Regions from separate parts of the Streptosporangium sp. 'caverna' genome, predicted to be linked through region 2. Evidence: riboswitches for the same ligand, from Rfam matches in the RefSeq annotation. Region 2 holds a riboswitch; the other holds the start of a gene.
The links. A riboswitch is a leader RNA that binds a small molecule or an ion and turns the genes downstream of it on or off. The one in region 2 is predicted to bind cyclic di-AMP.
Positions count from the first base shown of each region.

Region 1 (4,244 bases), 430 kb from region 2:
GGGCGTCCAGCGGCATGGGCCCTGCCGATGAGCCGTCGCGGGAGATCGAGGGTGAACCGGCCGGCTCCGGCGCTGTCTCCGACTCCGGTTCTGGTTCTGGTCGTGGATCTGGCTCCGAGGCTGGAGCCGGTCGCGGTTCCGGGTCTGGAGCCGGTCGAGGTTCCGGTTCGGACGCGGAGACGCCGGTGAACCCGCCGGAGGTGTCCGTGGACCGTCTGGCCAGGCCGCTGACCGACGCGCTGTCGGAGGCGGCAGGGGTGCGGGTTGTCGTCGAGGCCGTGGCCAAGGCCCATCGCCATCGCTCGGTCGCGGCCACCGGCTGGCCGATCACCCGGTGGATCCGCCGGTTCCGCCCCGACCCGCTCCGCCGCCTCCACCTGGGCACCTCCCCGAATCCGCGCTCCGGCGAGGCCGTGGGACGCAGCTCCATGCCCGCCACGACCGTCGTCCAGCGTTCCCGCATGGACACCGCGATCCGGGAGGCCGCCGGGGCCGCCTCGGCGGGACTGCCCAGGCCGTGGGCGGTGGCCGTACGGCAGGCCGCGCGGTCACACGGAGACGAGCTGGAGGACGGTCTGGACCGGGCCGTGGCCGCCACCACGCTCGGAGTCTCCAGGCGGCCCAGATGGTGGCGGGCGGTCGGGCTGGCGCAGTGGCTGGTGCTCGCGGCCATGATCGCGGGCGGGGTATGGCTGCTCGGCCTGGTCGGAATGGACTATCTGCGGCTTCCGCAGCCGTTCCTGCCGACCGTGGGCGATCTGCCCTGGCCCACCTTCCTGCTGATCGGCGGCGTCCTCCTCGGGCTGGTGATCGCGTTGCTCTCCCGGGTGGCGGCCTGGCTCGGTGGCCGGCGCCGCGCGCGCAGAGCGGCCAAGGCGCTCCGCGCGAGCGTTGATCAGGTCGCCCGCGAGCTCGTGCTGGAACCCGTGGACGGGGAGCTGTCCAGATATCGCCGGTTCGTCGAGGCGATCACGGTGGCCCGGGACGGGGGCTGAACGGCCCGGGTTCCCGGCTTTCTGCCGCCGTGCCTGCGGTACCGGATTCACCACTCGACAAAAGGAGGTCGACCGCCCAGCTCGGAAAGCCGGCCGCGGCAGCGGTGGTCGGCATCAACATGTTCTCGTGACGGGAACGGGCGGTTCCCTGCCACGTCCGGCGCCCTTGACGGCGTCTCTGACCTGGTCGTACAGGACTCACACGTATCTGGTGACACGCTCGTATCTGGTGACACCCTTGGCCTCGGCATCTCAAGGCCGAATGGGGCTTTCCGAGGCCCCGAACCCACCTGCCAAAGGTAAAAGATTTGTTCATCAAAGGCCTATGCCGTAAGGGATTTCGTTAGGCCGACATGACGATGCCTTGCATCATTCGACTCTCATCGCTTACCTTCGGGATCTCGGGCATACGTATATCCAGCCAAGTTATGGCCTCAGCCAAATTGTGGCGCGGATAGTGCTCTGATCATTACCGAGACCGTGGTCTCGTCCCGCAGAGATTTCCGTCGCGGGATGAGCGCGGCTGCCGAGTCCGTGCGTTCACGGAGCCGGGGACCCAATCTTCTGGGGTGAATCGCGGCCCATTCCACATGGCGTCGTGTAGGGCACTTCCACGCCCGAACCCGTCAGCTAACCCGGTAGGCGGCATGGAAGCAAGGAGTTGATCCCCGCATGTCCAAATATCGTTTTCCCCGTCCCCTCATGTCCGCGATGGGTGCGACCGTTGTCGCCGGCGCGGTTCTCGCCGCCAGCCCTGCCCTGGCCTCCAGCCTTTCCGCGACGACCGTGAGCGGTGCCGTTCAGACTTCGGCCAGGGCGCTCACCGCGCCGGTCAACCTGGGGCAGACCGCCTCCCTCAGCGGGGCCCGCGCCGAGGTGTCGACCTACGGCCAGGATGTCTCCAATTACCAGGCGGACCATGACTGGGATGCCAGCCCGGCCAAATTCGGCATCGTCAAGGCCACCGAGGGACTGGATTTTCGCGACAAGGCATTTGCCCGGCACTGGAGCCAGCTGGCCAAGAAGGGCATCGTGCGCGGCGCCTATCACTTTGCTCATCCCGCCAACAACCCGATCGCCGAGGCTGACTTCTTCCTCGCGGTGGTGAACCAGCAGCCCGCCAAGCCCGGCGATCTGCTGGCACTGGATCTGGAGACCACCGACGGCAGGTCCGTCAGTGAGGTCAACGCCTGGGCCAAGGCCTGGCTTGCCCGTGTCCAGGCCAAGACCGGCGTCAAGCCGATGGTCTACAGCAGCTGGAACTTCGCCAACACCTACGGCGCAGGCCTGGCCCAGTATCCCCTCTGGGTGGCCTTCTACAGCGGTGGCATCGTCACCCCGCCCGCCGACTGGAAGTCCTGGGCCATTCACCAGTATTCCGAAACCCCCATCGACCAGGACATCTCCACGCTGACTCCCGATCAGCTGCGCGCCCTCGGCCGCCCCGCCTGAGGTGTCCGCCGCCACGACATCCTTCAGGCCCTCTCCTCGGGCCGGATCGAGAGGATCAGGTCCGCGACCTTTTCCGGGTGCTCGCGCTTGACCGTCCGAAGGTCGAAGCCGTTCCACAGGGACACCAGGTAGCAGCCGGAACGCGCCCCCACGGTCACCGTGGCGAACACCCATCCCGCGCCGCTGTGGACGATCAGCTCGGGGGCGTATCGCCTGCTCTCCCCCAGCGGATGGAGACCGCCGGTCCCGAGCAGCCTGAGGCCGATCGTGTGGGCGGCGTAGGCGCGAACTCCCCGGGCCTTCAACAGCCGCTGCACGACGGCCAGCGCCTTGTCATGCTGCTCCGCCGTCGCGTCGGTGACGGAGTCTTCACGGTCTTCCGTATCCCCGATGGGGAATGCTGTCATTACTCGCCCGAGTGCCACGTGGACCCCGCCCCTTCTGCCCTCCGCATTGCCCCGGTAAATAACGATTCGTCGTTAGTTAGGTCTCCGGCCGCTTCCGAGGAAATGCATACCTCTCTTCAGCGAAGAGTGCCGCACCACACCCATGTTCGGTAGGCGGTTCGTCACCACAATCGGCCTTCAATGATGATTGTGTGTTCTGTAGGACTGACGGGATGGCCGTGGGATCGCGTCGTTAAGGGCGCTGGGAGCCGACCGTCGTCACGGCGTCGGCGAACTCTTCGGGGCGTTCCAGGGGAGTGAAGTGGCCGGACCCGTCGAGTGGCCGCAGTTCGACATCGCTGAAGAAGGCCGCCAGCCGGTCGGACCAGTCACGGGAGAAGAGCGGGTCGTGCTCGGGCCACAGCACGATGGTCGGTGTGGCGATGCGATGTTCCGGCTCGGGTTGCCGCTCGGCGGCCGATACGGCGATGGTCCCGGCACCGGCGCGGTACCACGCGATGGAGGCGGAGAACCCTCCCGGCTCCGCGTAGCCGGGCATCAGGTGGTCGATGTCGGGCTCGAAATCCGGCCCGGACCAGTGCGACCAGAAATACAGCAGGTAGTCACGTACGGCTTCGGGCCTGCCGTCGATCAGTTGCTCGACCAGCGCCAGCTGGTGGAACGCCTGGTACCAGTACTCGCGCTGGGCCTGTTCGCCGAGCATTCGTTCGCCGATGCCCGGCAGGGGCGGAGACAGGACCAGGCCGCCGACGAGGTCGGGGCGGTCCTGGGCGATCCTCTGGGCGACCCGGCTTCCGATGTCGTACCCGCCCAGCACCGGCCGGTCGAGCCGGAGCTCTTCGATGAGGCCGATGACGCTGCGCGCCTGCCCGGCGGCGCCGTACTGCTCCCGGGGGTCGGCGAGATGCTTGTCGGAGCCGCCGAACCCGCGCAGATCGGGGACGACGACCTGGCGCGTGGGCGCGAGCAGGGGGATCACGTGCCGGTAGTCGCTCCGGCCACCGGGCCAGCCATGGAGCAGCACGGTGGGCGGCCCGTCGCCCGCGATGTCGTAGCAGAGCTGGAATCCGTCCACCATCGAAGTTCTCGGCATCGCCCCTCCTCCGGCCGTGGGCCTTTCCACGAGTGAGCTCTCTCCGAGGTAGGTCTGCCCGGGGGGAGAGCGCCCTACGCCCTCGCGCCGGGAAGCCCGGGGGCGAGCCGTACGCCTTCGGCTGTACCCCGATCCCCGAGACCGGCCGCCGGAACCGGCAGGAGACACTCCTCCGTCGCGTCCTTGTACTGGGTTCTCACCGTTCTCGCCGTTCCACCGTTCCCACCGGGAGCGGCTGATCCCGCGCGTGGGCCCCGAGGATTAACCCTGCGCGGCGGTACGCCGGTGCCGGAGCAT
Region 1 is NZ_CP029711.1:10,123,508-10,127,751, reverse strand. Features, by position in the region: gene DKM19_RS43740 (GTPase family protein) at 1-995, shown strand, start outside; cyclic di-AMP (ydaO/yuaA leader) riboswitch at 1,510-1,655, shown strand; gene DKM19_RS43735 (glycoside hydrolase family 25 protein) at 1,668-2,447, shown strand; gene DKM19_RS43730 (hypothetical protein) at 2,471-2,854, opposite strand; gene DKM19_RS43725 (alpha/beta fold hydrolase) at 3,087-3,947, opposite strand; gene DKM19_RS43720 (dihydrofolate reductase family protein) at 4,209-4,244, opposite strand, start outside.
Region 1: another riboswitch for cyclic di-AMP. It lies ahead of DKM19_RS43735 (glycoside hydrolase family 25 protein); the one in region 2 lies ahead of DKM19_RS45635 (NlpC/P60 family protein).

Region 2 (4,244 bases):
CTGACCGCCATAGGCGGGCTGGCCCTGAGAAGGCGGGCCGTAGGGACCGGTTCCTGGCTGCTGGCCGTAGTCCGGCTGGGAGGGCTGCCCGCCATAACCGGGCTGCTCCTGGGAGGGCTGGCCGTAGGCACCGGTTCCAGGCTGGCCATAACCGGGCTGTCCCTGGGAGGGCTGGCCGTAGGCGGGCGGCTGACCATAGGCGCCGGTAACGGGTGGCTGCCCATAGGCGCCGGTAACGGGTGGCTGCCCATAACCGGGCTGCTGGCCGTAGCCGGGCTGGGAGGGCTGCCCGCCATGGCCGGGCTGCTCCTGAGAAGGCTGCTGGCCGTACGGTGACTGTTCTTGGGAGGGTTGCTGACCATACGCGGGCTGCTGGCCGTAGGCGCCGGTTCCGGGCTGCCGGCCGTAGGAGCCGGGCTGGCCGTAGGTCTGCGGAGACGTCGGCGGGGCGGTCGGCTGCCCGTAGCCCTGTGGGGTCTGTCCTGGTCCGGTGTCCGGCGGCGAGGCCTCCAACCTGTATCCGACAACCGTCATGTCGGGATCGAATTCGCCGGAGGCTCGATCCTCGTTGTGCCGTCCGTATTCCGGCTGCCCCGACGGTGTGCGATCGCGCTCGGGATCATCCTCTGGATACGGCGGCTGTCCGGTGCTCACCGCGTCACCTCACTTAAGACTGCGCATGTGGCATGGGTCAGACTCATACGCTTGCTGGTGCACAAGGTATCGATACAGGTATCAACAGTCATCTCTCCACTTCGTCAGCATCGAGAGCGCGGAAGCCGGGCTCTCGCGTCAGATGCAGAAGCATCCGGGTGTTTCCCAAGGTGTTCGGCTTGACGTGCTCAAGATCGAGAAACTCGGCGACGCCTTCGTCGTAGGAGGCGAGAAGCTCCGCGTAGACCTCCGGCGCGACGGGCGTGCCCTGGATCTCCTGAAATCCGTGCCGGCCGAAGAAGTCAACCTCGAAGGTCAGGCAGAAAACCCGGCGCAGACCGAGCTCGCCCGCCGTGCGAATGAGAACGGAGACGATCCTGTGGCCGATGCCCAGCCCCCGGCAGGCGGGATCGACGGCGACGGTGCGGATCTCGGCGAGATCCTCCCAGAGCACGTGAAGCGCCCCGCAGCCGATGACCGCTCCGGTCCCGTCGGTGGCGACCCAGAACTCCTGGACGTCCTCGTAGAGGGTGACCGTGGCCTTCCTCAGAAGCCGCTGACCGGCTCCCCCGTAGGTGTCGACGAGTCGCCGGATGGCGCGCACGTCCGGTGTGCGGGCGCGCCGTACGACGATCTCGGCCGTCTCCAGCTCGGATCCCCGCAGGCCCCGCGACTCCCGCTCCGCGTCCACGCTCCCGCTCTCGGATCCGGCTCGCCGCTCCCCGGCTTCGGCACCCTGTACGGCCGCCACGGGGAAATGCTCCGTAACCTGCTCCATGACCGATCAGCGTACGTCCTCGGTGCTCTCCAATTACGGCCCACCCTTAACTCGCGCCCCATGGCCATCAGATGACTCCAGGTAGTCCATCTATCACGCTGAGCATGGATTGACGGCGATACGTCAGGGCTCGTCTTTTTTGCGGTCCCGGACCTGCGAAGACTTTCGCCAAGTGCGCACCAAGGGGACATCAAGGCAGCGTAATGCCCATGTTGATCATCGAGACGTGTGATCTTTCCGTGACATTTCAGTTGTGAAACCTCTACCGAGTTTGCAGTTCTGGTTGAGCAGGAACCTCCAAGTGCACTAATGTCCGTGCTCGTTGTCAGTGATGTAAAAAAGCCTGACCCGCCGAATCCCCGAAACGCGGGGAGCCGGGGACCCACTCTCGACCATGTCCCCCCGGGGTGAATCCGAAGTGCCTTCAACGCACCAGGTAGGGCTGCCTCCGGCCCGAACCCGTCAGCTAACCCGGTAGGCGACCGAGGAGAGGAGCCTGTTGGTGAAGCGCACGCGCAAGCGTGGAGGAAAGAACACGGGCAGTCATGCCCGCAGCCGAGAAAACGCCCCGCGTGGACTCACTCGCCGTATCATGATCATCGGGATGGCGTTCGCCTCCCTGACCCTCGGCACTCCTCTGATCGCGGCCACCGCCGAACCAAAGCCCAACCTCCAGGAGTTGGCCAAGCAGGTCGAGAAGCTGCACAACGAGATCGGCACGCTCAGCGAGCAGTACAACGGCGAGCGGGTCAAGCTGAAGCAGGCGCAGCGCGCCGCCGAGAGCGCCAAGAAGACCCTCGCCGTCAGCGAGTCCGAGCTGGAGTCGCGGCGCAGCAAGGCCAGCCTCCTCGCGCAGAGCAACTACATGACGGGCGGGCTGGGATCCGAGCTCGCCTTCACCCAGTCGGGCGACCCCGACACCTTCCTCGACCAGGCCACCACCAACTACGCCCTCCAGCAGCAGCAGAGCGAGGAGGTCGCCCAGGTCAGCCGGGCGATCGAGGCCGCCGAGCGGGCACAGGCCGGCGCCAAGGCCAGGACCACCGAGGTCAAGGACCTGCTCACGGACATCACCGGTAAGCGGACCAAGATCGAGCGGCTGGTCAAGCGGGTCGAGAGCAACCTGTTCAGCGAGGTGCGCCAGCGGGCCGCCAGCAGCCAGGGCAGCCGGGTGAAGATCAGCGTGCCCGTCGTGGGCAGCGGCAAGGCCGCCGAGGCCGCCCGCTGGGCGCTCAGCCAGCAGCTCAAGCCATACGTGTGGGGAGCCGAGGGCCCCAACTCCTTCGACTGTTCCGGGCTGGTCATGTGGGCCTATCAGAAGGTCGGCATCAGCCTGCCCCACTACACCGGCGACCAGTGGACCGCGGGCACTCACATCTCCAGGGACGAGCTGCGCCCGGGCGATCTGGTCTTCTTCTACAACGACCTGCACCATGTCGGGATCTACATCGGCGCGGGCATGATGGTCCACGCCCCCCAGACCGGTGACGTCATCCACATCTCCACGATCGACAACCGGCCCTTCGCGGGCGGCGTCCGGATCGCGGACTGAAGCAGACCGTCGCGGGCCCTTCGGGGCCCGCGACGAGTGACGCCCCGAAAGAGCCCGGGGCGGAGGCCGAGCGGACCCGGAGAGGGCCGGACGAGCCTGAACGGGCGAGGAGCCTGCCGGAGCCGGTCAGGACGGGACACGGCAGGCTGAGACGATCGGCTGCGGCCTAGATCAACTGACGGCGAGCGGCCCAGGCCACCGCTTCGATCGCCGTGGCCACACCGATACGGTCGCAGATTCCGCGGAGCCTGCGCCGGACCGTCCGGCCGCTGATGTCGAGGCGACGCCCCACCCTGTCGACGGTGACGCCCTTGGCGAGCTCTGACAACAGAACGAGATCGTCATCGCTGAGACCGATATCGCCCATGCCCAGGGGGCTGTCGCCATGGCGTGAATCCACTTCTGGATAAGCCATCTAGAATCACTCCCCCCTCATAGGTAACCAGGCGTGAACGCGCCAGAAATCAATACCGTCCGCCAGGAACGGTAAACGCCTTGTTCAAAGGTCGTCAAGTTCCGCTCTCCAGAGAGGTTGGCCGCTATTGACATAGTACTCGTTACATGAAGTACTCATGATATGTCGGCGCCTTTGTGGTCAAGTCACGACCGAGTCAAGGCAGGCGCCCCCGAGCGGTCGCTGACTGCGGCAATCGAAGTCCTTGCAGAACAAGGTTTCGCTGACGCCACGGCCGATGAGATCGCCTTCGGAGCGGGCCATACGGCCGACGCCGTTTTCTCGTCTTTTCTCGGAAAAAACGATCATTTCCCGACGCTCTTCGCCCTGACATGCCTCGACAAGGATGCGGCTCATCACCTTGACAACACCAGGGGGATCGCCCTGCGATGGGAAAGAGGAAGGGACGCTCTCCGCGGCATTCGGCCCGCAGCCAGTCGGCGCGGCCGATCCTCGCATGGAGTCCTATGTCATATAGAGCCCACCCAAAATGGACTTTCTACGCTGCGTCCTGGCTCGATCGGAATTGCTCGATCGATTGACCGTCCGTCGACGGACTTCCCGTACGGCGGTCGCCCGCCCGGTTTCCGCGTACCGCACCTCATAAGATCCGGAGACCGTCCGTGAGCACTGTGACCGTCCTTGACCTGCTGGGGTTCGACCCTTTCGCGCCTGACTTCCTCCGCGCGCCGTACCGGCGTTACCGCGAGCTCCGCGAGCAGGGCCCGCTGTTCCGAACTCCGGCGGGGATGTGGCTGGCGACGGGATACGCGCCGTGTGCCGCGCTGCTGCGCGACCCGCGCTTC
Region 2 is NZ_CP029711.1:10,556,872-10,561,115, forward strand. Features, by position in the region: gene DKM19_RS52860 (RDD family protein) at 1-534, opposite strand, end outside; gene DKM19_RS45630 (amino-acid N-acetyltransferase) at 743-1,303, opposite strand; cyclic di-AMP (ydaO/yuaA leader) riboswitch at 1,772-1,929, shown strand; gene DKM19_RS45635 (NlpC/P60 family protein) at 2,037-2,984, shown strand; gene DKM19_RS45640 (helix-turn-helix transcriptional regulator) at 3,151-3,399, opposite strand; gene DKM19_RS52360 (hypothetical protein) at 3,580-3,795, opposite strand; gene DKM19_RS45650 (cytochrome P450) at 4,062-4,244, shown strand, end outside.